2 regions of the Nostoc sp. CALU 1950 genome follow, and region 2 is predicted to be linked to the other one. Evidence: predicted binding sites of a transcription regulator. Region 2 holds the regulator's gene; the other holds the start of a gene.
What was found. Region 2 encodes NtcA, which controls nitrogen genes in cyanobacteria. Its sites were predicted from a motif close to TNTGTANNNNNNNNTACANA; they were not measured.

Region 1: a site for NtcA is predicted at 9,606-9,625, ahead of ABF638_RS32885 (DUF2605 domain-containing protein). Genes of this name have one in related genera too.

What each region holds. Positions count from the first base shown of each region.
Region 1 is NZ_JBDNJQ010000195.1:359-12,698, forward strand. It holds gene ABF638_RS32825 (DUF5674 family protein) at 62-220, shown strand; gene ABF638_RS32830 (DUF5674 family protein) at 198-365, shown strand; gene ABF638_RS32835 (hypothetical protein) at 387-743, shown strand; gene ABF638_RS32840 (peroxiredoxin-like family protein) at 776-1,588, shown strand; partial or broken gene ABF638_RS32845 (ISAzo13 family transposase) at 1,632-1,845, shown strand; gene ABF638_RS32850 (GFA family protein) at 1,992-2,417, shown strand; gene ABF638_RS32855 (pirin family protein) at 2,663-3,547, opposite strand; gene ABF638_RS32860 (hypothetical protein) at 3,690-5,048, opposite strand; partial or broken gene ABF638_RS32865 (strawberry notch C-terminal domain-containing protein) at 5,201-5,628, shown strand; gene ABF638_RS32870 (hypothetical protein) at 5,642-6,178, shown strand; gene ABF638_RS32875 (hypothetical protein) at 6,436-6,981, shown strand; gene thrS (threonine--tRNA ligase) at 7,197-9,077, opposite strand; gene ABF638_RS32885 (DUF2605 domain-containing protein) at 9,723-10,040, shown strand; gene ABF638_RS32890 (DUF2973 domain-containing protein) at 10,361-10,690, shown strand; gene ABF638_RS32895 (bifunctional metallophosphatase/5'-nucleotidase) at 11,326-12,340, shown strand, end outside.
Region 2 is NZ_JBDNJQ010000041.1:9,484-27,768, forward strand. It holds gene ABF638_RS13640 (SLBB domain-containing protein) at 1-355, opposite strand, end outside; gene ABF638_RS13645 (ABC transporter ATP-binding protein) at 854-1,837, opposite strand; gene hisB (imidazoleglycerol-phosphate dehydratase HisB) at 2,079-2,720, opposite strand; gene fabI (enoyl-ACP reductase FabI) at 2,795-3,571, opposite strand; gene ntcA (global nitrogen regulator NtcA) at 3,951-4,622, shown strand; gene ABF638_RS13665 (DUF3084 domain-containing protein) at 4,792-6,282, shown strand; gene ABF638_RS13670 (resolvase) at 6,409-6,861, shown strand; gene ABF638_RS13675 (DUF3146 family protein) at 6,935-7,198, opposite strand; gene ABF638_RS13680 (hypothetical protein) at 7,534-8,295, opposite strand; gene ABF638_RS13685 (aldo/keto reductase) at 8,457-9,323, shown strand; gene ABF638_RS13690 (EndoU domain-containing protein) at 9,569-10,369, shown strand; gene ABF638_RS13695 (GNAT family N-acetyltransferase) at 10,410-10,949, shown strand; gene ABF638_RS13700 (SAM-dependent methyltransferase) at 11,033-11,515, shown strand; gene ABF638_RS13705 (NB-ARC domain-containing protein) at 11,588-13,984, opposite strand; gene ABF638_RS13710 (hypothetical protein) at 13,988-14,749, opposite strand; partial or broken gene ABF638_RS13715 (ISAzo13-like element ISMae28 family transposase) at 15,090-15,220, shown strand; partial or broken gene ABF638_RS13720 (Crp/Fnr family transcriptional regulator) at 15,218-15,682, opposite strand; gene ABF638_RS13725 (amidase) at 15,691-17,088, opposite strand; gene ABF638_RS13730 (hypothetical protein) at 17,297-18,285, shown strand, end outside.

The DNA of each region.
Region 1 (12,340 bases), on a different contig from region 2:
TTCAAGGGATTCTACAAAGTAGAATTTTGACTTGTGCATTTATACAGGTAGGGGTGAGATTTTGGTACTGATTATTAGGGAAAGAGCAACTCTCGAACAAGTGGAGTTAATGCTGCAAACCTTGCGAGTTTACATTAAAGTGGCAGTAGATATAGAAAGAGGGATTTTAGCTGGAGGAGGAGAGAAACACGCTTTCTGTGAAGCAGCATTGCTACGGTAGTAGACAGCGAGATATCTGGGGTGCGGATTGGACTCCCTTTAATCAATCAATCGCCTATGAATCGATTATTAACATACGTCCAAGCCAAAATAATCGCTCAATGGTAATTCAAGACCCAGCGATTCGAGAAGTGTTAAAAAAATAACTCAGAAGTTAATTGGTGGATATGAACCAGAAATTAGATGAAAAACAAGCACGGTTTCAAGGCGAAAATACATCACATCGCTTAGGGCACATAGCTTCCAATTTAGCTAGGCTTAGAACATTTTGTGACACTGCTTATAAAGAAGCTGTTGAAAGTGTGACAGATGAAACTATATGTTTTATTGAATGGACGGCAGCAGAAATTGAACCTGAATATGCTGAAGAACTGGTTAACATTCAAGTTCAACTCGCACGATGGAGATTAACTTTTAATAGTATTTGGTCTGATAGTAGCGAACGCAGAAATATATCCGAGCAAGCTAGTGCTTGGTCAGAACAAGTATTAGATATGTCAGGGTTGCTGTCCGAATCCATCTAAAATTTTATTTAAAGACTGTTGCCTTCACGTACATGAATACTGAAACACCCACCAATTCTCCAGAAATTTACTCAATTTTGAGTCAAACTCAACGCTTGCGAGTTAGTGATGGAGAGATTAAACCCGTTTTAGATGGTTGCTCAAATACTTCAAAGTTGCTCGTACTTATTTGGTCGCAGTTGGGAGATTTTGATAATTTAGAATACGCTTGGTGGCTGCGAAGAGAATTTGAAGAGATTGAAGCCAGAGGAATCACAATTCGTGCTATTGGAATTGGAGATCGCAATTCTGGGATCAAGTTTTGCGAATATACTGGCTTTCCTCAAGAATGGTTATTTGTGGATGCAAAGGCTGAAATTCACGAGCTTTTACGGCTTTATCGCGGCTTATCTATACAATTTCCTTTGCTATCAAGTTCACAAAAAGCTTGGCTTAATTTAATCTTAATGTGTGCAGGGATTCGTAGCCCTGGAACTCTCAAGGAAGTTTTTCGGGGTTACAAAGGTGATAAAAAAGCACCTCAATTAATTGCTGATGAGGAAGTTATCAAGGGTACACCAATACCCGCAATAAAAGGTTCGTTTTTCAAAGCGGCTGGAGGAAAAGGTTTTCAGCGCCCATTTGAATTAGCAACCCTGCGCCTGCGAAACATGACTGAAGTTTTGAGCAACTGGAATATTTATGTACCAGATTCATCTTATTTGACGCAACGGGGAGGAACTTTTCTATTTGATTCCCAAGGTCAATTAATTTACGAACATCGTGATCGCGGGATTCTTGGTTTTGCTGAAAATATGAGCAATCCCTTATCTTTTTTGTATAAGAGAACTCCACAGAATGATTGATCCTATGATCAGAGAAAGATAATTTCAGTGTACAGCCTACCTCATGTCTCCAAAATCTATCATTCAACTCACCGAGAACCTAAAATCTCTTTACATCAAAACAGCGAAAAAGCTCAAGGGAAGCGACCGACGATAATTCATGGCAGAAGTGGTCAAAGGTTTGGGAATTGGTGGACAGACTTTAGTAGAACGTGAGTTGGGATGGAATAGGCGCACTATCCGCTTCATGGATGCAGGAGTTGGAGAGTGGCAAGCCTTCCTAACGTCCAGCATCGCCGGATGTGCGAACAATTATTGATTATGGAATACGGCTAAGATGCACTTATTCTTGGCATTTCCAGTATGAAATAGGGGAAAATGTGAGCAATTGGAGCGCCTGCGTGGAGGAATCGGAGCAAATAATATGTCTAATCTAAATATTGCAAAAGGTAGTTGCCTGTGTGGAGCAGTAAGTCTTTCTACAACTAGCATGAGTAAAAGTGTGGGAGCGTGTCATTGTAGTATCTGCCGCAATTGGGGCGGAGGGCCTCTGTTAGCTGTTGACTGTAAAAGTGATGTCAGCTTGTCTGGTGAAGAAAATATTGGGGTTTATCAATCTTCAGAATGGGCAGAGCGTGGATTCTGCAAGAAGTGTGGTAGCCATCTTTTTTACAAATTGAAACAAAATAACCAGTATTTCATGCCTGTTGGACTATTCGAGAACTGTGAAGGTCTTGTTTTTGATCATCAGGTATTCATTGATGAAAAGCCCAAATATTATTGTTTTGCCAATGAAACTAAGAACCTGACAGGGGCCGAGGTCTTTGCACAGTTTGCAACTCCTGAATGACTCCTAAACAGTAGAGTTACTTTTTACCAGTTTGAGTTAGGTTAGGGCAATGAGCGCACTGCTTCATTCACTTTCGTGCGATGGCGTAACCGCTTTTTCCGGTGGCGTTCGTCGAACGCGAGTGCGTCTCGTAGAGAAGACGTGCCGAACGCGAGTGTGTTCCGCAGGAAAGGCATTGCCTCTCGAACGCGCATCTCTGAAAGAGAAGGTATCGCCCACGCCCACGCCCACCCTCATGACTGATACTAAAAGGGATTAGCTTCTGTCACAACTTCTGGCAGTGAAATAAATTCTGTTTCATCTGGTACAGTAGCAAAGTGGTTGTTTTGCCAATCGGCTTTAGCTTCCTCTATTCGCTCTGGTCGTCTAGAAACAAAATTCCACCATTTGTAGCGTGTACCCAATGGTTCACCACCAATAACAATACATCGAGCAGCAGCAGCAGCAGAAACCCTGATTTCATCGACTGGCTCTAAGATGGCGAGACGATATGGCTCTAGCGGTTGATTATTAATGCTCAATCCCTCTGTAACGCTGTATACTGCTCTCTCTGAATAATCAGTGGGGATAGTAAAGTGAGCATTGGCACACAGCACCACATCTAAGTAAAGAATAGGTGAGAAAACTTTGACAGGTGAGGTGTAGCCATCTGCAACTCCTGCAATGAGTTTGATGATGGCACCATTCTTTTCCCAGATAGGAAGAGTTTGGGCAGGATAGTGAGCAAAGCTTGGCTCGGTTTCTTCGTATTCCATAGGCAAGGCAACCCAGGTTTGAATGCCATGAATGGTAGCTTCATTTTGACGATCAATGTCAGGTGATCGCTCTGAATGTACAATCCCCTTTCCTGCCATCATCCAGTTCACAGCACCTGGTTGAATTTCCTGTACAGTACCTAAACTATCACGGTGCATCAAAGCACCATCAAACAAGTAAGTTACGGTGGCGAGATTGATATGCGGATGTGGTCGGACATCGATGCCTTTATTGGGTGGCAAAACAGACGGGCCAACATGATCAAAGAAGATAAACGGCCCAACCATTTGGCGATTAAAATATGGCAAGCTGCGACGGGCAACAAATCCTCCCAAATCTTTAACTTCAGGTTCAATAAGTTGAAATATTACCATACGTGAACAGGGGTGATTGGTAAATGCTGGAATCATTATAAGTAGATCCACCAGAAAAGTCAGAGAAAACTAAAATTGTTACATACTTATAAATTTTTTCTCCGATTTACTTACCTGGATTTGAGATGCACTTAATATTAAACTAACCTCTTTGAAAACCTTTCGCTGGTTGTTTTTGTCCTTTCCTTTTGGGTTTAGATTTATTCACTTCTGTAAGTGCTTCTTGAAATAAATTATGTAGATGTAAAGGAACACTAGCAATTTCCGGTAATTCTGGCTCCATAGGTTTACCATACTCTTGCAAAATTTTATCTAAATCATTACTTAGGCTAAACTCAGGACGTTGCAAGAAATCTTGCAAGACTTTTTCTAATTGAGTGGGATATTTTTGTGCTAACCGATACCAGATATAGGCATTAATATTTTTATCTTCCAAGTAGTAACGAATTAGTTTTGCTGCGCTTTCAATACTTTGCCAATCATCAGCTAATAATCTAGTTATGAATTTAGTATATGTTGGTAAAAACATCAATCCCCAACGTGGGTGAGAAATGGCTGTGAATTGTTCTGCTTTCTTGAGTTCAGCAGGTAAATCTACTTTAGGTGCAACCATTTTTTGCTTACTATTTTTCCCATCCAATATTTGAGAAACAGCGTTAGTATCAATCCCAAACTCTTTAGCAGTAGCGATAATTTCTTCTGTGCCAATACCAGCTTTTGCTACTATTTCATTCAAAGATTTGGAACTATAAAGTCCGACCGCTTTGAGATATTTATCAGCGATAATTTCTTGAAATTCAGTTATCTTTTTATTTAGTTGGTATCCTGGTAATGTAATTTCATCACTCCCAAAAAACTCAATAAACTGCTGATGATATTGCTCTACTGACTGCCATGCTTGTTCTATCAAGTCTGGAGCATCGCTGTAAAGATGACTTTTATAATTATCTTTAAAATTTCCAATGGCGACGGCGAGTTTTGGCTTACCGAGTTTACCCATAAATGTGTGAGAGCCAGAAAATATCCACTCATTATCAGTAAGAGGATAAATGCGTGTTAGTAAAATCTCTCCTGGCTTGAAACGAGATATGGCTGGCTGTTTTTCAGAACTGTTAGACTTGACAATGTAATTTTTAGCTGTCAAAACTATGTAATGTTTAGCTGTCAGCCAGTTCATGAGTTCTAAGCCATCAGGTAAAATCTGGGTGATAGTAAATAAACCAATAAAACTACGATGCCAGCTATTCAGTAGATTGCGATCGCTCTGTGACAAATCTGCATGACTGGCGATAAATAACTCTATAGGTGAACGATCGCCAATTTTCCCTTCTGTAATAAACCTGTCAATGATTACTTGTTGTTGGGTGCGATCGCCATTACCGCTAGGCATCTGTGCAGTTGCATAAATGTCGAGTGCTTGTGCTAGTTCGCCGTCAGCATCTAGGACAAAATCAACCAAGGCTTGTTTGAGTGTGTGCGATCTTTCTACTATGGCATCCACAAGCGAATCTTTCTACTCAACAATTGTAGCCTATAGCGTTTTTGAGGATTATCGCATCAGCCTTGAGAGATGCCTTAGTCGATAAGTTAGCAAGTCTTGACCCAATCCCTGGCGCATTAGAACAATTGCTGTGGCATTTTGGTCACAAGCAAGTGGCTGAAGTCACAGGTCGTAGCAAGCGAGTTTTGAAAGATGATTCAGGGCGTTTGTTCGTTGATTCACGGGGTAGTGGGGCGAATATTGCTGAGACTGCTGTGTTTATGCAGGGAGACAAACAAATCCTCATCTTCAGTGACGCTGGTGGGACAGGCAGAAGTTATCATGCTGACCTCAACGCTGTGAATCGGCGGCGGCGATCGCACACCTACTTGAAGCCGCCTGGAGAGCAGACAATGCGATTCAAGGACTTGGGCGATCGCACCGCACCAACCAAGCATCAGCACCCGTGTTCAGACCTGTTACCACTAACGTCATTGGTGAACGCCGCTTTATCTCAACTATTGCCCGAAGGCTGGATAGCTTGGGCGCTCTTACTCGTGGTCAACGGCAGACAGTTTTTTTAGTAAAGATCCAGTTTTAAGAAAGTCGCTAGTATGACACCTGATAAATCAAACAACAGTAGTGGAATTGAAGTCGATGGAATGTACTTTGAAACCTTAGTGTCAGAGCGAAAATATAATATTCCAATCTTTGAGGAAGAAACACCAATTAAATTTGGAGCAAGAATTACTAATAACTCATCAACCCCTTATCGATTTGAACTACCTCATTTTGTACCGGAAATCTTAAATCCACATGGGAAGCTTATGGAAATGAGTTTTCGTAGAAATGCAACCAGATTTGTAGAAGAGTCAGATATTCCTTTAATTATGTCCGGGGAAAGTTTAGAGTATTGGATGGATGTAAAATTCAAGTGGTATAACAAAAATTGTATTGAGCTTACAGGTTATGCTTTGTACGGAGGAATTTTGAGCTTTTACAACTTTAAGCCAACTAAATATCAGATTCGGATGAAATATGTGAATGATTTATCCACGCGAAAAGTTCGTTTATCCGCAGGCTTCACAGAACACGGTGATTTTTGGACTGGTCAAATTGCCACAAATTTTGTCAATTTTCGCCTGAGATAATTATAAAAAACAATATTTTGTCTCTAATTTCAGCGAATTTGTCATAATTTAATTATCAATTGTACGAAATTACACCAATTCTCTAAAATCCGGCAACACATTCAAACCCCGAAACCAAAACAATGTCTGACTTTCTTAATTACGAATTACGTTAGCGAGTATTCGTTCGCGCAGCGTCTCGTAGAGAGGATCATTACGAATTACGAAATGCATAATAGGACGAAATTATCGATTTAACTGAGGAAAATCTACAATTTATGAATAGCAAAACTAAATTATTGACTTTTGTCACAGTAACACTGGCAGTTTCTTCTTTGACTGTCAGCACAGTTGTAGCAAAGGCAAAACTAACCAACCAGTCAAAACTTTTTATCAATGGCATAGGCACCGTAAAAGTTGGCATGACTGTTACCCAAGCAGCAAAGGCTGCTGGTACTAAGCTAGTGGGCGATCCACCAAATAACAATTGCTACTATGTTAAGCCACAAAATGAACCCAAAAATCTTTCGTTCATGGTGACAAAAGGTCGCATTTCTAGAGTAGATATCCGGCAAAATACCCAGATTACTACCCTCAAAGGTGCAAAAATTGGCGACACTGAAGCACAAATCAAGTCCCTTTACCCAGGACAAATTGAAGTCACACCTCATAAATACGTCCAAGAGGGACATTACCTAACTTTCATCCCGAAAGATCGCACCGATCGCAACTATCGTGTAGTTTTTGAGACTGATGGTAAGCTTGTAACTCAGTTCAGAGCGGGTAAATTGCCGGAAGTTGAATATGTTGAGGGCTGTTCTTAAACCAATTCGCAATTCGCAATTACGTTTGCTGCCTATAGAGGCAGGGGAATTAAACCCCCAAACTTTGTTAATTTTTGAGGCTGGGCATTACCCAGCCTACTAGACATCTCTAAAAATGATGTAGAGACAATACCCTGCGGGAAGCCGCTCCGCGTCTACATGAATTGTCTCTACCAAGGATTTCCAGCAACGCAGAATTAATTTTTACCAGATGTCTATTGGTTTGGTACTTCTTCAGACTCTGCACTTGTGACATCGATCTGAAGGTTATCGAAATTAGCGATCGCTTGTTGTAGTTTATCCACAACTTGATCGACAGAAATACTACCTAAGTCTCCAGAGGCACGGGTACGGATACTCAAGGTGTTAGTTTCCACTTCCTTAGCTCCCACCACTGCCATTACGGGTATTTTTTCTTTCTCTGCATTGCGAATCTGTTTACCCAAGCGATCGCCACTGGTATCAACTTCTGCACGGATGCCTAACGCTCTCATCTTCGTCACCACTTCTTTAGCAAAGTCTAGCTGTGTATCACCCACAGGTAGTAATCTCGCTTGCACTGGCGCTAACCACAAAGGAAAATCGCCCGCATATTCTTCAATTAAGATCCCAATCAGCCGTTCCAGTGAACCAAAAGGCGCACGGTGAATCATCACTGGGCGTTTGCGAACACCATCTTCGGCAACGTACTCTAAATCAAAGCGTTCTGGCAAATTGTAATCTACCTGCACAGTTCCTAATTGCCACTCCCGATCTAGGGCATCACTAAAGATAAAGTCAAGTTTGGGCCCATAAAAAGCCGCTTCTCCAATCCCTTCAAAGTGTTCCATCCCCAAAGTTTCAACTGCACGGCGAATTGCACCTTCGGCTTTGTCCCAAACTTCATCGGAACCGATGTACTTATCACTAGCTGGATCGCGGAAACTGAGTCTAGCTTTAAAGTTTTTCAGTTGCAGACTATTGAACACCGACAAAATCAAATCCACCACACTGAGGAATTCACTATCTAGTTGTTCTGGGGTGACGAACAAGTGAGAATCATCCACTGTAAAACCTCGCACCCGCGTTAAACCGCCCAATTCCCCCGATTGTTCGTAACGGTAAACAGTACCAAATTCTGCCAAGCGCATCGGCAGTTCTCGATAAGAGCGTAACTCACTCTTATATATTTGGATGTGAAAAGGGCAGTTCATCGGCTTCATAACGAAGCCCTGTTCCTGTGCGGCAGCTTCTTCATTATCTGCCATTAAGGGGAACATATCTTCTTTATATTTTTGCCAATGTCCAGAGGTTTTAAATAAATCTACTCTGGCAATATGAGGCGTTACTACAGATAAATAACCCCGTTTTAACTGTTCTTGCTTGAGGAAGTCTTCTAAAGTACTCCGCAACAGAGTGCCTTTGGGTGTCCACAAAGGTAAACCCGGCCCTACCAGATCGGAAAATATAAATAATCCCAGTTCCTTACCAAGTTTCCGGTGATCTCGTCGCAGCGCTTCTTCTTTGCGTCGCTTATACTCAGCGAGTTGTTCAGGGCTTTCCCAGGCTGTGGCGTAGATGCGTTGTAGTTGGGCTTTGGTTTCATCCCCACGCCAATAAGCGCCAGCAACGCTTTCTAGTTCAATTGCTTTCGGGTTTAATTCACTGGTATTTTCCAGATGAGGCCCCGCACACAAATCCCACCATTCATTCCCCAGGTGGTAAATCGTAATTGGTTCGTTTTTGATATCTGCCAGAATTTCTAGCTTGTAAGGTTCCTTAATTTCCTGAATCCGGCGTTCGGCTTCTTCTCGGCTGACTTCTTCCCGAATTACCGCCAGTTTGCGATTGATAATCTTCACCATCTCTTTTTTGATGGCTTTGAGATCGTTTTCGCTAAATGGTTCTGGACTGTCGAAGTCATAGTAAAAACCATTTTCAATCCAAGGGCCGATTGTAACTTGTGCCTTGGGAAACAGCTTTTGTACTGCCATTGCCATAACATGGGAAGCAGTGTGGCGAATCTTTTTTAAGTTCTCCGATTCGCTGGTACGCGGTAAATAAATTTTTTCAACTTGTTCTGAGTGTTCTGACTGATTGGATGATTTTAGCGACATTGGCTGCTGAACTGTTGGCGAAGTGATTACAAAAGATTTATCTGAATCTGTAGGCTTATTCAACTATAACGACTTTGATTTTCGCCAATTCAGCTTATCAAAAAAGAATTCTAAATTCAGAATTAATTGGGGTCTGATTGGCGGATAAGGCAGTGTAAACCCGGATTTCTCATAAAGGGAGAGGCTACCGCAAACACCATCGGCATAGCAACGCTTAGAGGAAGTCCCGCGAGCATCTAAATTAAGGGATTCACTACTCCCGCTAAATACGCTTTCTCTTAGTGGTGATTTTAAGAGGCGGGTTTAAATTCCCCACTGTATTGATTCTGACTTCTGACTCCTGACTTCTGAATTCTTCTTCAATCACAACAGATAAAGATAAATTTTTGATTTGTTACATGAGTGTCAAATTCAGGATTCCCCGCGATCGCTAAATTAGCTGATGAATTGTAGCTCGGTGTCATATATACCTATAGACGCCTATCTAAAGGCACTGTACAATCCCGGTATCAAGACTATATAATAAATTCTGTGTTCTTTGTTACATATTTTTCTATCCTCAAATTATGAGAGAAATCGAAAAAGTGTTAAGAAACGTAAATAACGTTAATATTAGTAAGCAAGTTTGAAATATGCCTCTCATTTATGCCAGACTCAAATTTACCAGGGACTGAGTTGCTAAAAACAGTTTTAGAGCCCCTGCTGGAAGATTTTCAGCATTGGTTTACGCGATCGCGCCATTTACTCGAAACTGAGCAACTATCATTTATGAGTCACCAAGAGCAATCTGACTTGCTCTTGCGAGTTAAGCAAGCGCAGGATGAACTAAATACGGCGAAGATGCTTTTTAATGCAACTGATAAACAAGTCGGGATTGATATGGCAACGTTAATGCCTTGGCATGAATTAGTCACAGAATGCTGGAATGTCGCAATGCGCTTTCGTCAAGGGCGTGAAGTCTAAGCAAGTGGGAGCATCTGCTAAATTTTGACAGACAACTTAGTAATGTCTAACCAAAAGCAGAGGAAGCGTCTATGCAAGATGGTAAATCAGTCATCAAAGAGATAGTAAAAAAATCTTAACAATTTCTTAACATTATTTGGATTAACAAAATAATGTATCCTATGCTACCGTAAGTGGAATAACGGTTGACAAATAGCTCCATATAAATGTAAGCGCACCAAGAGTGTGTCAAATACTCATCTTAACTGTGAGTCACAGTATCGGCGAACAAAGCGTTACAAAATAAACTTTTAAAAATTGCTGCTCTGGAGGAAAATCCAATGTTACATCTGCTTTACATTCTTGCTTTTACAATCCTTGCATTTATAGCTGTTGGCAACTTAATTCGTAACCTGATCATGTTCAGTTTTGATCGGGAGCGAACTTACCCGACGAATTCCTCACCAATGAATAATCAAGGCAGCTATGGTTATTATTCATCAAAAAAACAGTTTGCACCCCATCCAGAGTTATTAGATAGCGCAGGCAACTTGATTAAAGAGCCACTTTTGGTAATGCGCTCGATTAACGTTGAAGATGCGCGTCAACATCTTGATGCTCTTTACGAAGCATCCCCAGGACATAAAAGAGAAAATTCAGAGGAAGCATAAAACTTAGGAGTTAGGGTGTAAATTATTGTTGTTTTTGCATCCTTAACTCTTCCTTTAACAGAAATTTATTATAAGAAATATACCGAAAACCTCGAAGTTAACCATATTAATATCATGTCCGTATAATTAGTTGTGATTCCCACAGTCATTGCACCCCATTAATCCCCTCCCCGCAAACCTACGTGTACACACAAGTCTCAAGTAGTTGATGAATCCGGATTTTACCCCGTATGTATTGGTGAGGGAACAAGATTTTCCGGTTTCCCCCTAATGCATCGGGGGGATTAAGGGGGATAATTTTACTTGTGTATACACCGTAGCCTGCAAACGGGGAGGGGAGACAAAGCGTAGCTTTGGGAGGGTGGAGTTTTTCGGGTTTAATAAGTAATTAAGCGGACATGATATAAGTTCTAATAGAGAACAATAAGAGCCTATTTATAAAGTAAATATTAAGTAGGGTGTGTTACGGCTGTGTAGTAATTTGAGGGTTTGAGAAAGTCTAATTTAGCCGTGACGCACCTGGGGATATGGTGCATTACGCGCTGCTTTAACGTACCTTAAAATTTAAGGTTTACTTTATTATGGATTAAAAATACACTATAAAATTATTCAACACTGATGATATAAATTTAATTATGTCTTTTTTCGATCAGAAAAATCGATTTATCAGTAAGTTTAATCGCCGAGATTTAAGTGCTAGCCAGTTGAGTTGGCTAATTACATCTAGCATTTTTTTATTTCTAGGAACTACTGTTGGTGTGGCGCAAGTCAGAACAGCACATAAGTCAGGGTTCACACTGCAACTTTTACATACTTCTGACCAAGAAGCAGGTGTCCCAGCGCTGAAGGATGTGCCAAACTTTTCTGCGGTTTTGAATGCACTCAAAAATCAAGATGCTAATGGTGACGGCAAGTCTGATTATCCCAATACTTTAATCCTTTCATCTGGAGATGCTTATATTCCCAGTCCCTTCTTATTTGCCAGTGACACAGTGTTTGGTGGACAAGGGCGAGGAGATATTTTAATTTTAAATGCTCTTGGGTTTGGTGCGATCGCCTTTGGTAATCACGAATTTGACTTAGGTACGGGTGTTGTTGCCGACTTAATCCGCCCTCAAGAAGATTACCCAGGTACAAAATTTCCCTATCTCAGCACGAATCTAGACTTCAGCACTGATAAAGAACTGGCAAAATTAGTTACTGCCGATGGGCAAGAAGCAAGTAAAATCCCTAATAAAATTGCCCGTAGCACCATCATTACCGTCAATGGTGAAAAAATTGGTTTAGTTGGGGCGACAACTCCCACACTGCGGTCTATTTCTTCTCCCGGTGGTGTGACTGTCTTACCTAAAGAATTTAATGACCGTGATGCCGCAGACATCGCCGCCTTAGCTGCTGAAATTCAAACTTCTGTCGATACACTGCTAACAAAAAACCCAGAGATTAATAAAGTCATTCTGTTAGCACACATGCAACAAATTGCTATTGAGCAAAAGTTAGCAGAATTACTCAAGGGAGTAGATATTATTGTTGCTGGTGGTTCCAACACCTTACTAACCGACAAAACAGACCGTCTTCGAGTCGGTGATAAATCTGCTGGAACTTATCCAATCCTCAAAAAAGCAGCAGATGGTCATCCGATAGCCGTAG
Region 2 (18,285 bases):
AGGGACGTTTGAGGAAGCGAGCATATCTTCTCGCAATTTCGTCAGCAGCCTGTTCAGTTGTTAGACCGAGGACTGACACACTACCAATTAAAGGTAGGTTGATTGCTCCACCTGGGGGAATTTGATATTCGCCTGTATATTCAGGTACTTCAAAGACATTTACACGGATGCGATCGCCGCCTCCTAATGAATAATTAGTATCTATTTGTGTTTGTGTAGCTGGTGGTTGTGTAGCTGGTGGGAATGATTGTCCCTGAGCTAGACTGGCAGATGACACAGCGGCATTGACAGCAGTTAATAAAGCCACACCCACAACAGGCTGAGTTAGGAATTTAGACAAACTTTTGTTAAGCATATTTACCTGAGACTCTGAAACTACGATCAATAAAGTACTGTCTAAACATTTTTATTTTGACTATACCTAAGTATTCAAGTTCCCCGACACTCTTATTTTCCTAGAAAAGTGTGATTTTCCGGAGGGAATTTGTTTATTGAATTTAAATTTTTAGTGAAGTTAGCTTAAAGTTAATGCTGCTTGAATATGGCAATTATCAAAAAATATAGGATTTACGCAATTAAACACAGTTTATACAATAATTTTTATCTTAGCCAATCAAGTACTTACGAAGAAATTTTTCTTGTCAAAGTTAATTTGATGACATTTTAAATCTGCCATAAGTAGTAAGAGACTACCAAAATTATGAACAAGTTCATTAAATAAATACAAACAACCTTAAAAAGAGGTAGGAATTTTATTTTTTCTGGGTTGGGTTGAGCAAAGATAATTCCAAAAGGCAGAAATTTTGAGTTTTGTTCTTCAAGTCAACCGGCAATTTGCTATTTGGTAACAAGACTAATTCAATGAGTTATCTTTTCTTTGGATTTGTTGAATAAAAAACTCTTCTAGGGAGTGACGCGACAAGTTCATGGTAATAATTTTACCTTCCATTAGACGAAGACTGGAAAGAAAATCATAGTAATCATCTTGTAGTGTACCGTGCCAGGAACCATCAGGCTCAAATATAAGAGTGGGTATCCATTTTTTGAGAATTTCCCCATCACCACCTTGACCTTTGACGTGATATGTATTTTTTCCGCCTAAGAGTTCATTGAGGGAACCAGAGCAAATTAGTTCACCTTGAGCGAGGATGGCAATGCGATCGCAAATCTGTTCTACTTCACTGAGAATGTGGCTATTGAAAAAAATCGTCTTACCAGCGGCTTTGAGTGCCAGAATAATTTCCCGCATCTGGTAGCGTCCCACCGGATCAAGCCCAGACATCGGTTCATCCAGAAAAACTAAATCTGGCTCGTTAATTAGCGCCTGTGCCATGCCAACACGCTGTAGCATTCCTTTAGAATAGCGACGCAGCAGCTTTTTACGGGCATCGGCTTGGGATAAACCGACTAATTCCAGCAGTTGGGGAATACGTTGGCGTTGGACACTTTGGGGAATTTGGAATAGCCCAGCCGCTAGCTGCAAAAACTCCCAGCCAGTGAGATAGTCATATAAATAGGGATTTTCCGGCAGATAGCCGATATGTTGCTTAACAGTGCGATCGCCTATTGGTTTACCCAACAACGATCCTCGTCCAGAGGTGGGATGAATAATTCCCAGCAACAATTTTAAAAGTGTGGTTTTACCAGCACCGTTTGGCCCCAGCAACCCAAAGGTTTCCCCTTTGTAAACCGTTAAAGAACAGTTTTTGAGAGATACGACTTTTTGATTTAGCCAAAAACCAGTGCGATAGACTTTTCGCAACTCAGAAGTTAGGACTACTGGCGGAATGTCTCTCGTATTAAGTTGAGAATTAGGGTCATCTGCAACAGACTTCATCTCGGTTAAATCACTATTTATCAGCTTGGGATTAATTACAAATTACCCGGTAGGCTGATAATAACCATCAACAACTGGTGTGTCAATTATCGTGAACTGGGGATTGGGGACTAGGGACTGGGGATTGGGGACTGGGGGTAATTATGAACAAAACTCTTCCTTTCCTTATCTACCCTGTCTCTTTTCAATGCCCCATGCCCAATGCCCAATGCCCAATATCCAATATCCAATTTGACTCCTTTCATAGAACTCCCTTAGAACTGGGAATTACACCAGCACGACGGGGGTCGATTTCCACCGCCAGCCGTGTTGCTCTTGCAAAGGCTTTAAATGTCGCTTCAATGATGTGATGGGAATTAATGCCATCCAGTTGCCGAATGTGTAATGTCATTTGGCTATGGTTCACCAAAGCCACAAAAAATTCTCGCACCAGTTGGGTGTCATAGGTTCCTACCCGCCCAGTAGGAATTTGCAAGCCGTAACTGAGGTGAGGACGGCCGGAAAAGTCTAGCGCTACCTGAACTAAGGCTTCGTCCAGTGGTGCAAGAAAATTACCAAAGCGGACAATACCTTTTCTGTCGCCTAGTGCTTGGTTCAAAGCTTGCCCTAAAGTAATGCCTACATCTTCGTTGGTGTGATGATCATCAATTTCCCAGTCTCCCTTGGCTTGGACATCAATATCAATCAGCCCGTGGGAGGCAATTTGATGCAACATGTGATCCAAAAACGGAATACCTGTTGCTGCTGTGCAAGTTCCTCTACCATCCAGGTTGATGGTAACTTGCACATTAGTTTCACCAGTGGTGCGGTGAACAGTGGCAATCCGAGGGGTTTCAGTTAAGCGATCGTAGTTTGAATTAACTTGGCGATTGGTTGATTGCATGGGGAGTGGAAAGAGTTAAAAGTTAGGAGTTAGGAGTTAAAAATTCATAACTCCTAACTCCTAACTTTATCGCGTCACATTCCCATAATTTCATATCCTGCATCTACATACAGCACTTGTCCGGTAATACCGCTGGACAAATCACTACATAAGAAAGCGGCCGTATTGCCCACTTCTAGCTGAGTGACGGTGCGTCGTAGGGGAGCTACTTCTTCAACATGATGAATCATATCTAAAATTCCACCCACTGCTGAAGATGCCAAAGTGCGGATGGGGCCTGCGGAGATGGCATTCACGCGGATATTTTGCGGCCCTAGTTCAGCAGCCAGGTAACGCACACTCATTTCTAACCCCGCCTTAGCAACTCCCATAACGTTGTAGTTAGGGATTGCTCTGACACCACCTAAATATGTCAAAGTGACGATACTACCTCCCTCACTCATCAAAGGTTTCGCTGCACCACTTAACTGCACCAGCGAGTAGGTACTAATTTCTAAGGCGGTGTTGAAGCCAGAACGAGAGGTTTGACTAAAATCTCCAGTCAAATCGTCTTTGCTGGCAAAGGCCAGACAATGAATGAGGATATCTAGCTTTCCCCATTGTTCGCGGATTGTCTCAAAAGTAGATTTAATTTGGTCTTCATCTTGGACGTTACAGGGAAGAAATAAGCTGGGGTTGAGAGGTTCTACCAACTCCGCAACTTTTTTCTCCATCTTGCCGCGTTCATCCGGCAGGTAGGTAATGCCCAGGTTTGCTCCAGCTTTGTGCAGCTGTTGGGCGATGCCCCAGGCGATCGAGCGGTTATTGGCAATACCTGTAACAAGGGCATTTTTTCCAGTCAGATTTAGCATAGAAATTGTTAATGCGATCGATCATTAGGAGCATACTAGAATCTGAGGCACGTTTTGTCTTTGTTTTATACAGGATTTGCAAAAATGAATATTGCTAAGGGTGTTTGCTGTGACAAAAATCTTGATTTTTTATAAAGATATTCTCAAGATTTCTTTATTTGTTCTTCAAAAAACCTTTTAAATACAGCTATTGGAACTACTTATCAACAATTAGTAGCTGAAAGGATCAAGAATTATGTATCATTATAAACAAAGAGTTATGAAGAGATTAGTTTGAGTATAGGAAAGTACAGAAAGGTTGACGGTGCTTTATTCATTTTTCGGGTGTATTCTTAGGTAATCAGTTTTTGTTTTTCCGGCATTGGGTAGGGGAAGGGAGATGATCGTGACACAAGATAAAGCCCTAGCAAATGTATTTCGTCAGATGGCGACCGGGGCGTTTCCGCCAGTTGTGGAAACGTTTGAACGCAATAAAACGATCTTTTTTCCTGGCGATCCTGCCGAACGAGTTTATTTTCTTTTGAAAGGTGCTGTTAAACTTTCCAGGGTGTACGAGGCAGGAGAGGAAATAACGGTAGCGTTGCTGCGGGAAAATAGTGTTTTTGGTGTATTGTCATTGCTGACAGGAAATAAGTCGGATCGGTTTTACCATGCGGTTGCATTTACTCCTGTGGAATTACTGTCAGCACCAATTGAACAGGTGGAGCAAGCACTCAAGGAAAATCCAGAATTATCAATGTTAATGCTGCGAGGTCTGTCTTCGCGAATTTTACAGACGGAGATGATGATTGAAACTCTTGCTCACCGAGATATGGGTTCTAGGTTGGTAAGTTTTTTGTTAATTCTTTGTCGGGATTTTGGCGTTCCTTGTGCAGATGGGATCACTATTGATTTGAAGTTATCTCATCAAGCGATCGCAGAAGCAATTGGTTCAACTCGTGTTACCGTTACTAGGCTACTGGGAGATTTGCGTGAGAAAAAGATGATTTCTATCCACAAAAAGAAGATTACTGTGCATAAACCTGTTACCTTAAGTAGGCAATTCACATAAAAACAATTGGAGAAAGGGGAATCGGCGCGTGTTCTATTTTGAAAAATGACACTAATAGCTAGAGGTAAATCTAAAAATTGAGTAATTTCAGCTATTGCCAATTTCCACTTCTTTCCAGACAATGCTTAAAAGTAGTAGGCTGTATCTGGAAGGGTTTCGGTAGCTAAAGATGACCACCGGATACATCCTCATCGCTGCAATTTTAATTCTGGGAGGCGTAATTGCAACCGTGGGCGATCGCATCGGCACACGAGTTGGCAAAGCCCGCCTCTCACTTTTTAAGCTTCGTCCAAAAAACACTGCTGTACTGGTCACTATTTTTACGGGTGGCTTGATTTCAGCATCAACTTTAGGGATTTTATTCGCTGCCGACGAAGGCTTGCGAAAAGGAGTCTTTGAGTTAGAGGACATTCAAACAGACCTCAGACAGAAGCGGGAACAACTAAAAACCGCAGAAACTCAGAAAAGTCAGGTAGAGAGTGAGCTAAATCAAGCCAAAATTGCCCAAGCAAAGGCACAACAAGACTTGCAGGCAATCAACCAATCTTTGCAGGCGGCCAATGCCAAACAACGCCAAACACAAGCTCAGTTGAATCGCACCATTAGTCAACAAGCCCAAACTCAAACTCAACTCCAACGCACTCAAGGTCAGCTAGAACAAGTTGTAACTCAGTACCAAAAAGCCATAGCTGAATTGCAAAGCGTTTACAACCAGAGAAAGGAGTTACAAGCGGCAGTTGAACTACTGAAAGCAGAACGTCAACGACTGTATGCTGAAGCGAAAAAAGCCATTGACGAAGCCAAAGCAGCGATTGAAAGACGCGATCGCGAACTTGCAAACCGCCAAGAAGTCATAGAACAACGCGATCAAAAAATTGCTCAATTGGATAAACTGATTCAAAAGCGTAATCTCGAAGTTGCAGCGCGAGAACAAGTGATTGTCAAACGGGAATCTCGTCTTAAAGAATTGGAAGGACAACAGGAGCAACTAGAACAGGAAGTTGCAAGGCTGGAAAAATATTATCAGTCCTACCGCGATTTGCGTCTGGGTAAGCTGGCCTTAGTTCGCGGTCAAGTTTTGTCCGCTGCTGTAGTTCGTGTTACCCAACCGGCTGCTGCTCGTCAGGCAGTTGTACAACTCTTACAAGAAGCCAATCGCAACGCCAACCTGGAATTGAGTGAACCTGGTGCAAATCCTGCAAATGCAGAGCTAATACGCTTCACCCAGGAGAGGGTTGAGAAATTGAGCAAGCAGATTGAGGATGGTCAAGAATACGTGGTGCGAATTTTTTCCGCTGGTAATTACGTCAGGGGAGAAAAGCAGATAGAATTTTTTGCCGATACAGCCCGGAATCAATTGGTTTTTTCGGGAGGTGCGGTACTGGCAACAACTAATACCGATTCCAAAAGCATGACATCCTATCAGTTACAGCAACGGCTGGAAATACTGATTTCTGCTTCCCAATTTCGGGCCCGTAACGCCGGAATTGTCGAAAATGTCCAAGTAGACGGGACTTTTTTGCGCTTTGTCAACCAATTAAGACAGTATAATCAACCCTTGGAGATCAAAGCGATCGCAGCAGAGGACACTTATACCGCTGGGCCATTGAGAGTAAAATTAGTGGCAACAGTCAACGGAAAAATTATTTTTAGTACTTAAAAAATTATTTGCACACTGTTATTATTCAGGAGGCAGGAGGCAGTTCTTGCAAGATTTAAACATATTGAACAGCAGCCAAAATAGTTGCTGTGATTGCATTTCTTAATTTCTAATTTTTAATTTCTTATGGCTTTCCGTGAATTTTCACCAACGCAACCAGTCATCTTGGGGTTTGATCCAGGTCGAGATAAGTGTGGTTTAGCGGTGATGGGACTGGATCGGCAACTGTATTATCATCAGGTTGTACTAGCCAAAGAGGCGATCGCTACCATTGAGACACTACGTCAAAGGTTTCCGATCTCTTTGATGGTGATGGGCGATCAAACTACAGCCAAGCAGTGGAGACAGCAACTATACCAAGAATTGGCAGAACCGCTGAGTATTATTTTAGTGGATGAGCGCTATACAACCTTAGAAGCACGCGATCGCTATTGGCAAATGTTCCCACCCAAAGGGCTAATAAAGCTATTGCCACAAGGTCTGCGACAGCCACCAAGACCGATAGATGACATTGTTGCCATTCTCTTAATCGAAAGATACTTAAATCGCCTCACTGAATCAGCAGTCAACCAATTTTAGATTTTGGATTGAAGAAAAAATCTAAAATCTAAAATCTAAAATCTAAAATCTAAAATTGAATTGCTTCTAACTCCTAGAGTTCCGCCCGAATAGTAAAAGCATAGTCTCCTCCAGGCTCTAGCTGGTAATCTTGTTGCTCCAAGAATCGACCGAGGGGTTCTTTGATTAAGGCGCGACCTTGGGAAGGCTTGACGGCAAGTTCTCCCCGGCGAAAATGCCACTGGAAATGCCACTCAAACTCACCCGCACTCACTTCGCCCTCAAGGAAGCCGTGTTGCCAGGATTGGCGAGTAATTCTGACATGGGCAATGGTTTCTGGCAGACGTTTTGCACTCACAATGCTTTATGTCAAGTGTGGAATAACAGCCGATCATGTAGGCTACTTATTTTATTTACCAAACTTAGCTTAATTAGACAAACTGACAAAGTGGGTATTTGTAGTTGACTAGGTTGTGTTACGACTTCATGATATTGGAGTTGCGGCTATAACCCAATACGGTTCGGTTAAAATTCGATCATCCCTCACCCTCCTTAAAAAGCAGGAAACAAAGCAAGCTTTTTTAGGCATCTTTCGGGGCAAAAAATCACTAAGCCAAGCGTATTGGGCTATAAGCTGCGCGGACTTAATACCGAAAAATTTGCTTTAGCAGACTATCCTGCGGGGAATTTTTATTAAATTTTTAGGAATGAATGTATCCGAGAAACTGCATATCGGATACTCCTTTCATCAGTATATTGTGGATTAATTGGGATTTCCTTAAAGTATTTCACCACAATTACAGCCCGATAAAGCTTCGAGTATTTAAATTGCTTTTCTTGGATATCAAAACTCATAATATTCTCTAGTGGATGTTCAATAATTTGATTGCCACGAAGACTTTTACGTTCGACAAATACCTTATCAATACTTTTATAAAAGGTACAGGTAGTTACAGGTGATGTGGCAAAATAAGCAGCGATCGCCATCATAATCAATATAAATAAAATTAATAAAAGTAGATAGTAGCGCTGATTTTGCTGCACCAATAGGGAAGTTTGACCAGAGTTGATAAAATTGTTGATTTTAAAGATAATTTCCTGATTCTCTTCATAGTTAACATGGGATAAAAGAGCAAAGCTTCCAAAAGGAGTCACAATCATAACTTGATAGGTTTTCCCTCCTTTGCTACCAGTATTTGTAAGAATGTATGCTTCCTGGAGATCAAACATTTTGAGTTTCTCCATACTTCCCAGTAAATTAAATCGTCTTAATTCACAATTCATTTGGTTTGGGGAGAGGCGATCGCAAGTTATTTGAACTGAAGCAGACTCAAAAAATAAGCAGTAAATCAAAAAGCCGAAACAGACCGTAAAAATGCACCATCCGGTGAACCAATCTCTGAGTGGTCGATGCTTTAGCTGCAATCTAGTACGGGTTTCCTCTACAATTTTCATCGGTGTCTGTGTATAGAATACTGAACCCCTGAGTAGAGTATTCCCCTCGCAGACCATTTATATATCGTCAAGTCTAAGTACCAGGGAGGATTTATGATGAATAGCTACAAAAGCTTTGCCTAACTGATAGATAATTGGGGCAGAAAACTATAGCTAGAAGCATGGAAACCAAACAGCTAGGAAAAACTGGTATCTTTGTGAGTGCGATCGGTTTGGGTGGTATGCCCATGTCAATTTCTAATCGCCCTCCCGAATCGGAATCAATCGAAGTAATTCATCGGGCCTTGGATCTGGGTATTACATTTATTGATACTGCCGATTCTTACTGCAAAGATGAGTCAGATAAGCACCACAATGAGCGGCTAATTCACAAGGCACTTACGAGTTACAAAGGCGATGTTAGCCAAGTAATTGTGGCAACGAAGGGCGGGTTGATGCGTCCCGATGGCAACTGGACAACCAACGGTAATCCAGAACATTTGCGCCAAACAATTCAAGTCAGTTTTGAGGCGTTGGGTGGTGCTAAACCCATCGATGTTTGGCAATACCATGCGCCTGATCCTAATTACACCATTGAAGAATCTCTTGCGCCAGTGAAAGAAGCAGTGGAGGCGGGTTTGATTCGGTTTGTGGGAGTTTCTAACTTTTCTGTTGAACAAATTAAGCAGGCGCGGGATCTGGTGGATATTGTCTCGGTGCAGAATCAATACAGCCCTTGGCAACGACAGCCAGAAAATGACGGGGTGTTGAAGTATTGTGAACAGCAAGGATTAACATTTTTGCCTTGGAGTCCCTTTGGTGGTAGGCGTCGCCATCAGGATTTGCAAGATATTCCTGCGATCGCTAAATTAGCTCAAGAAAAAGGCGTATCAGTGTATAATATCGTCTTGGCATGGTTGCGTTCCAAGTCACCTGCTATTTTGCCGATTCCTGGTGCTAGTAAGGTTTCCAGCATTGAAGACTCGGCACTTGCTATCAAGGTAAAACTATCTGATGAAGAAGTGCAAAGAATTGATCGGGCAACTTAATCATTCCACTAAATAACGTAGATTGAGTGAAAGTTGCCAAAGATTTACGCGCCATCTTTAGCTAGATAAACAATTCCAAATTTCAAGTCAACATAATTTTAAAGGACTTTATCAACCCGGTTTATTAAAAAAAACCGGGTTTTTAAGAAAGTACGACATACATCAAGTTTAATTTGATGTAGTATTTTCATCTAATTAATCTAAAATTTATGCTGCTAAATTCTGTAACAAATAGATTAAAGCAGATGGTAAAGATGTTTGCTATTTTGCTACTGGTTTCCCCTTTTGGCTGGCAAAATTCAGTGAACGCGCAGCCACAGTCCAATAAGCAACTTCTGCCGTTTTTTGATAATGTAGATAACCCTGTTCCTGTTCGTTTTCCCCCAGGACAACAGTTAGATATCACACCACCTCCACCACTACTAAACCCTTTTGACAAGGCTGTACTAAAACTCTGCGGCCCCATTGGTACAAAAGTTAGTCCTAATAATTTTAAACAATTGTTATCTTATTACCCAGATGTGCTGCAAAAACTTCAGCAAGTTAGTGGCAGTGAACTACATCCAGGACGTAATAATCAAGCACAATTTATCGAAGATTTAACCAATATTTGGTTCCAACGTCGGGGGTTTGAGCATATATTTTGTGGTGAAATATATAACGCCAATGATATTGGTGGCTTACATTTTCACGGCAGATATTTACAGTTACAAAATGAAGGCATAGGCGGACGGTTGCCAAATAATCAGGGACGAGAGGAAGTTGTTCCAAATGTAATTTATACAATGGGTGTAGTAATTAAGCAGGAAAATCGGACAGTAATAGATGTCATTAAAGGCTATGGCTATCTCAGTAATGCCGAAGAAATGCTTTTAGATGCCACCAAAATATTTAAGCTCCAAGGTAATAATGAGGGAGCATGTATTTATAATGTACGTGACCGAGAAACAGGTAAATCCTTTCCTACAGTTTTTATTAGGAAAGACAAAGCAATCATTACCTATTATCCTGATGCTACTCCTCAAGGTGCAAAATGTAAAAGTTAAAATTTATAGATTGCCTGTAATCAGCGCATAAAGAAAAGACATGATCTTAGAAACACACCGCTTGCTAATGCGTGACTTTGTAGAGACAGATTGGCAGGCGGTTTTGGTTTATCAATCTGATCCTTTGTATTTGCGTTACAACTACTGGACACACCGCACACAGAAGGATGTTTGCGAGTTTATTCAGATGTTTATTGATCAGCAAAAAGAGCAACCACGGACAAAGTTTCAGTTAGCTATTATCCTCAAAGCAGAAAATCAGCTTATTGGCAATTGTGGTATTCGTGTAAATGACCCAGAAATGCGGGAAGCAAACATTGGCTATGAACTAAACACTCAGTATTGGGGACAAGGTTATGCAACAGAAGCAGCACAAGCCATTTTAAAGTTCGGCTTTGAAGAACTGGGAATGCATCGTATCTGGTCTTGGTGTGTTGCAGAGAATGTTGCTTCTGTAAGGGTATTAGAAAAAATTGGTATGCGTCGTGAAGGTCATCTGCTGGAAAAAGAGTTAATCAAAGATAGATGGTACGACAATTTTCTTTACGCTATCCTTGACCACGAGTGGAAAGCAAAGTAATACTGCTTCTATGAGCTACCTCAGAGACAATATCGTAAATTCCTGAGAAATTGAGGATAAAACAAGTTCAGAGGGTCGCAGAGATGACCAACACTATCCTCAATTTCCAAACAGCTAGCGGACACGAAGTTTTAGCAGCAGCAGGTAAAAAATATCTGCGTCCCGGTGGACGAATAGCTACAGATAAATTATTTGAGTGGGCAAACTTTCAGCCTGGAGAGAGAGTTTTAGAGCTAGGTTCTAGCTTTGGTTATAGTGCGATCGCTTTAGCAAAAAGCTACGATGTCAAAGTAGTAGGCGTTGAAAAAAATCCTGATAGTGTAGCTTGTGCGCGTGCTAATATCTGCGCTGCTGGGTTAGAAAATCAAGTTGAAATCATTGAAGGTAATATTTTCAACCTAGAGACAATCCCAGGAAAGTTTGATTATGTATTGGCAGAAGCCATTCTTACAATGCAATCGCCATTGGGAAAAGCCAAGATTTTAGCTGAAATTTACAATCGACTTAAACCGGGAGGTAAATTTCTCTCCCATGAACTATTAGCTAGTACAATACGGCGTAAATAAGCAGACCATTAAATAGCCAAGACTTTACCTTTGTATGTCAACTTAAAAGGTTTAGCCATTCTTTGATTAAAATTAGCCTATCCCGCTTTCTAACTCCTCGCGCAATTGTAAAAACTTTGCTTGATGAGTTTTTGGTATAATTTTAATGGCTCGATTGCAATATATTAGAGAATCTTGCCGGTCTCCATACTCCTGTATATCTTGAAGCAACTGAAACCATCGATCAATCAATATATTTATGCCTTTAGTATCATTAATCTCTGGTTTTTGTTTAATCAATAGGCTCCGCTCAAAGCTAGCGTTCGCATCTTCAAACTGTTCCAACTTCCCTAATAATTCTCCTAATTTTAACAAACTTTTTGATAGATTTCTTTCTGTTTTATGCCCCAACTTTTCATTCAACTCATTACTTTGACGAAGGATGTTCACTGCCTCTGTCCAATATTCTCTTCCCCAATCTTTCAGTGCAATTCCCAGGTTAGCCAAGGCAGTTGCCCAACCCGACTCATCTATTGTATCGCCATTGTCAAACATCTGTTTTTCTAAGTTAACTGCCTCACGCAGTTCTTTAACCGCAGCCTGGTACTTCCTTTGTTTTTGAAGGATACTACCCACATTGGTTAAAGCTTTAGCCACTCCTTGAGGTTTATTTTTTTTGTAAAGTTTGATCACTAAACGAAGCTGAATCAAAGCATTCTGATATTGCCCATCAGCATCCAAAAGATCTGCATACGTACTACGATACCGAGCTTCTATTAACCACTTATCAGATGATTCAAATAGATTTAGAAAATTTTGTATTGGTTTTAATAATTTTAGTATTTTACGCAGATCACTTGAGCGACTTTGATGCTCATTAAGTGAGCGGTTTCTAAACATCATATATTTTGCCTGTTCTGTCCCAAATTGGACAATATATTCCCAATCTTTGACGATTTCAGCAAGCTCTCTAAAAATTGACATTAATTTGATAGCTGTATTATTGTAATTAATGTTGCGATCAAAGAACTTGCAGAATCTAAAGCCAAACGAATATTCACAAATCCTTTTTTCTTTTAACCATTCTGCTGCATAGATAATATTATCGAGTTCCTTAATAATTTTTTCGGAAGATCCGTTAGCAAGCTCCCCTAATGCTTTAATTTCATGAATTTGATTGATAAATTCTTCATGTCTACTTGTAGCTCTGGTTAACAAACAACGTTCTTCTGCTAATTCTTTGGCAAATTCTCGTAACAGTGTTTGAAGTCTATATCGTTGTCTCACTTCATAGTTGTCTTGATACAAGTTATCATTGTCGAGGAGGGAGTATCGACAAATTTCTGGCAGTAGCTTTATCCGAGTCTCGAATGCAGTCCGTCCTCCCGCTGCAATCGCAGCATCCCCCGTAAATCCATCTGCGCCACAGACCGATAAACAGGCAAACAAATTGCTTGACTCTGGTTTGAGTTGCTTAATACTTAGTTTAAAACAGGCTCTTATATTTCGTTTTATATCTTCTTCTTGACTCAGTGAATCTAACCTCGCCTCGTTTAAGAAGTCAACATAGTCAGATAAACTAAAAGAGGTATCTATACCCAGCGTCGAACCAGCAATACTCAATGCAAGGGGTAAGTTCCCAAGCAAATGTACAATTTGATGGGCTGCATTTAGTTCTGCTTTAATACGTTGTTCACCTGTTTCACCCATTTTTTTTGTAAGTAAATCAATCCCATTTTTTTCTGAAGAAAACGACTTGAGCAGTATCCGTTTCATTTGGAGATTCTCGCAAAAACGCCGATCACGGGTAGTAACGATTGCAGCACATTGTCGTCCACTAGGAAAAAGTTCTTGAATTTCTTCGCTGTCAGCATTGTCAAAAATGAACAACATACGTCGCTGTTGAAACAGCTTTGTTAAGCGGTCAATTGGATTATCGTCTTCAATTTTGCAATGTTTCAAAAAACGATGGGCAACTTCCTCAATGCTTTTACCATTTACATCTTGATACAATGCTCCATCTGCAAACCTATCCTTGTAGTATTCCTGAGCAAAATGGAAAGCAAGTGTCGATTTGCCCACACCGACTGAGCCGACTATGCAAACTAAGTTTGTCCATTGGTGATCGTTGTCTGGAATTAACCAGCTACGTAGCTTGTCTAATTCTGATCTCTCGACAAACTTATTTGGATCTTGCCCCGGAATGTAATAAGGAACTGATTCCCACGAGTCAGACCAATCACCAATAGATCTATCAATATTGCCTGATCGAGGTTCTCTTCGAGTGTAAAAGTTTTCACAATCTTCTAAATCTTTTTTAAGTCTAGCAATATCTTTATTAATGCGATTAAGTTCGATTGGATCGCGGGTTTGTATAAGTTCGTCACGCAATTTTTCGAGCGTATCACGAATGTTCGCACAATTGTCCTCCTCCCGCAGCAACTCTGGTGGATATTTCGGCTTACGCAAAGGTTGAGGCGACAATTCCACTTGCTATTTCCTCCAACGCAAGCTTGCAATTACTTGTTTCCATAATTCTTTGGGCTTCTCCAGAGCCGTCAATAAATCCATGCCAGTTCCAAACTCAATCTCGCTTTCTAACTCTACAAACGGAATAAGTGGAATTGCGATCTTCAAACGGTGCTTGATATCTAAGCTGGCATCTTTGACGATCTCTGCTACTTCGCTGGTAGCAGGGGGTAGAGTCGGCAGCACTTGTGTTTCGACAACACTCAATATTTGCTCCATTTGCGATTGAGATAGTTGATCGAGTGTACTTAGCATTGTGTACGCTAACTGCATTTGGTTTTGATTAAACGTTTCAACAACAACTTGAATAATGTGTTGCTCTCTTGCGTCGTAGGACAACAACAATTCCCGTCGCATTTTGCTCAGGGATTGGTATAAAATTGCCTGCCCACCTACTACGCGATCAACCTTTGCATTTACCTGATCGACCGTGACCTGCAACTGTTGTAATTCAGTGTGCAGTGTTTCAATTTTGGTTGGAATCTCCTGTATCCCCATTGCTGACGATTGTCCGACTGTGACTATTTTCTCGTATAAATCTTGATATTCTTGCGAATACTCGACTATATATGCTTTTAGACGTTCAATATCACTTTGATACCGCCGTAGGTCAATGGGATCGCGAGTTTCATTAATTGCCCGCTTCAGGGTTTGAATAACCGATTGAGTGTCAGCAATACTTTCGTTAAGAGATGTCAAACTATTACGCAGAGATTGAGGGAGCATAGAACTAGGTATAATTAAGAAGTTTAAGCTAGATTATCCTCTGGCATCTAAGTATTTTTATGAAGACTACTTTTGTTCGGTTTTAGGAAGTATATATAAAGACTACAAATTTTTATATCCTAACATAGCACATAGCACTTTACTTTTCACTTTTCATGAGTGCGGTAGCCATGACTGGGCAATAGAGATGCACAACACTGGCTCTCAAAACCATTGGTATCCATCGGCTATAGCAACCAATTTAAGAAAACTTGTCCTGAACTTTCTTACTTGCTTTAAGGGACTTCCAAGGAATAAAATTACCATTTATCAGAATGATAATCATTATTAATTAGGTAAGGAAACAGCAAGCGAACTCAAAGGTCAGCAAGACGGCGTTTTCAAGCACAAATTGTGATGGAGTTAGGTTACGGAGGACAATTACTAGCTCAAAAAGAGTTGGGGTGGGATAGAAATACTATTCGTAATGGCAAGGCGAACAATAGCTCTTTCAGAAACTAATCCGTGAACTGTTTCATGTAATTGCTGAATCCGACTGTTAAAAACCATCAGCATTCGTAATGCAATTTCAGGATTTTCTCCAATAGCTTTTAATAAAGCATCTCGCTCTACAGTGAGAATTTCACAATCAGATTCAGCAGTTACATTTGCCGGAGAAATTCTATTTCCTAACAAAGCAGGAGCCGCAAAAATTTCCCCAGCAGTTAAGGCGCGGAGAATCGTTTCTTTCCCCGTTGTTGCTATTTTGGTAACTTGAATTGAACCACTGACAACAGCATAAAGTTTTGCTGGTAAGACATCGCCCTCATGCAGAATAATCTCTCCTTTGTGATAGTGTTGCACCTGAGTGTAAGGTTGCAAACTTATCTTTTCTGCTGTTTCTAAACCTGCAAACACGATAATTTGCGAAAGTTGTTCCAGGGATGCTTGCATGATTAGCCCTATATTGCAAAGGCTGGACGATGATGAATCCAAGGGTTAGCCGCTTCTAATTGTGCTGCTAGGCTGATGAGTGTGGCTTCAGCGGCAGGTTTACCAATTAGCTGCACACTGATGGGTAAACCTTTACTATCAAAGCCTACAGGAATTGCGATCGCAGGTTGTCCAGTTGCATTCGCAGGCGGACAAGGGGCAACCCATTGAATAATATTTTGGAATGTCTCTTCTGCACTCAAAGAAGCCCATTCCCCAACGCGGATGGGTGAATGTAGATAAACTGGCAATACCAGCACATCCACGGTATCAAAAAATGCGACAATCTGCCGTGCCACTACCTGCATTTGGGAAACTGCTTGCAGGTATTGGGCAACAGAACCTGTGCGTGCAAATAGCCAGCGATTCAATGGCTGCAAGGCTTCAACAGGAAGTCCCGATGCAGCTACCCCAGCTTGCCAGACGATTTGGAATGGTTCAACTAAACCGCTAAAATCTGGGGATTTTTGTTCAACTTGGTGGCCGAGTTGTTCCAATAACTCAACTGTTTGGCGGACACCTTGCTGACAGTTGGCGTCAGCTTCTCCCAAAGGAGAAATGCTAGTGTCAAAAGCAATTCGCAAAGCACTGAGTTTTGTCTGAGTGGCGGCGAGAAATGATGGTTCAGGATCGGGCAACCAGTAAGGATCGCCTGTGACATAGCCAGATATGGTATCCAAAAGGGCAGCAGCATCAGCGACGGTACGCGCGATCGGGCCGTTGACGGCAATTCCAGCGAGGCGTTCGCCTACAGGTGCTTTACTCACCCTGCCTCTGGATGGTTTGATTCCCACCAAACCACAACAAGCCGCAGGCCCCCGAATCGAACCACCGCCATCAGAACCTTGAGCGATCGCACACAATCCCGCTGCTACCGCCGCCGCCGCGCCACCACTGGAACCGCCAGGAGTGTATTCTAAATTCCACGGATTTCTAGCTGGGGGAAAACCCGTAGGTTCGCTGTAAGGTAATGAACCTAATTCGGAAGTAGCTGTTTTACCGAGAATAGTAAACCCAGCTTGCTTAATCCGCGCCACAACACCATCATCATAGTTAGGGATATTGTTTAGTAATGCCGGATTCCCAAAAGTACAGGTAATACCCGCTACAGCGTTTAGGTCTTTAATGGAAATCGGCACACCAAAAAATGGCGGTAATTCTGAGGTAGTTGTCAATAATTCTGTTTTAGCTTTAGCATCTGCGATCGCTAATTCTGCCGTCACCGTAAAATAACTTCCTAATTGGGGATTTAATTGTCCAATCCGTTCTAAATATATTTCTACCAACTCTAGTGGTGATACTTCCCGGCGACGAATTAATTCCGCCAACTCTAGTGCTGGGGTAAATGCTAAATCAACTTCATTCATAGGTTAGTGAATGGGTAATTTTACCTTTCTCTGGGATTTTGAAACTGAAATTGTTACTTTAGCAGGATTTGTGGGAATTATACATTTTATAGCTCCTGAGATTTGTGACTAATTTAGGATGCTCAGATGCAACAGACGAGGTTATGTTCTTACTCAAGCCATTTTAATTGTTTTGCATAAACTTTCGACAAATCCCTAAGGGGTATTTATGGCTAACTTAGAAATACTTGTTAGTGAATTGCCAACACTGATTCAGAGTCTAAAACTGACTATTGGCGATTCTAATGAAATCATGGAACAAATTATCTTGATCAATAATGCTCAGGAACAACTACGGAATCTTAAAAAATTAATTGCTCAGGAATTGAGATTTGATCACAGCAAAAATTCTGCGATCGCTACACTTCCTCGAATCAGTACAGTCGCTACTTTGTTTATCCCTAGTCTGGGATTAGTAGATCCAGTCATAGCTGAAAAATTTGGGAACTCAGAAACTAAAATTTCATTAACTGATTTACAATCGAAAATTGATAGCTGGATTGAATGGGGTTATTTTTTGCAAGCAATAGCCGCTGATATTCTTAGTGATATGCAACTAGTAAATCAACTAAATTCTGATATTAGTCATCCAAGCATAGCTACTGAATTTAAAGCACTTAATGACAGCTTAAAGATTAATTCAGACTTCGGAAAACTTAATATTATACAACGTCAAATTCAAAATATTAGCAACACCAAAAAAGAACTATTACAGTTACAGCAAAAATTAAATTATATTTTTCATACTATTAAAAATAGTCGTAGTTTATTAAATATTTTATTAGGAGTGTCTGCTTTCTATGGTAAATCTGGCTTCGCTTTAGAGTGGTTAGATGATGACCACGAATTAATTATATCGAGTGAGGGGAAATTTCAAGAATTGACAGATATTCTCAATGATTGTGATTTTTTTCAAGAACAAATTGCTGCTTTAATTATTCAGGGGGATGCTTTAAGTGAACAAGCAGAAAAAGCCCTGAAAAAGATTGAGCAGGAAAGTAATAAAGAAGCAATCATTAGTCAGAAAGTAGAAATAGTACCAAAGTTTTGGACACCAAAAATAGTCCGTTCGGCTTTGATTATAGCCTCAAGTTTATTAATCTTGGGTTTTGGCGGTTGGAAAATTAAACAGCAAAGTCCACAATTGCAACAGATTAG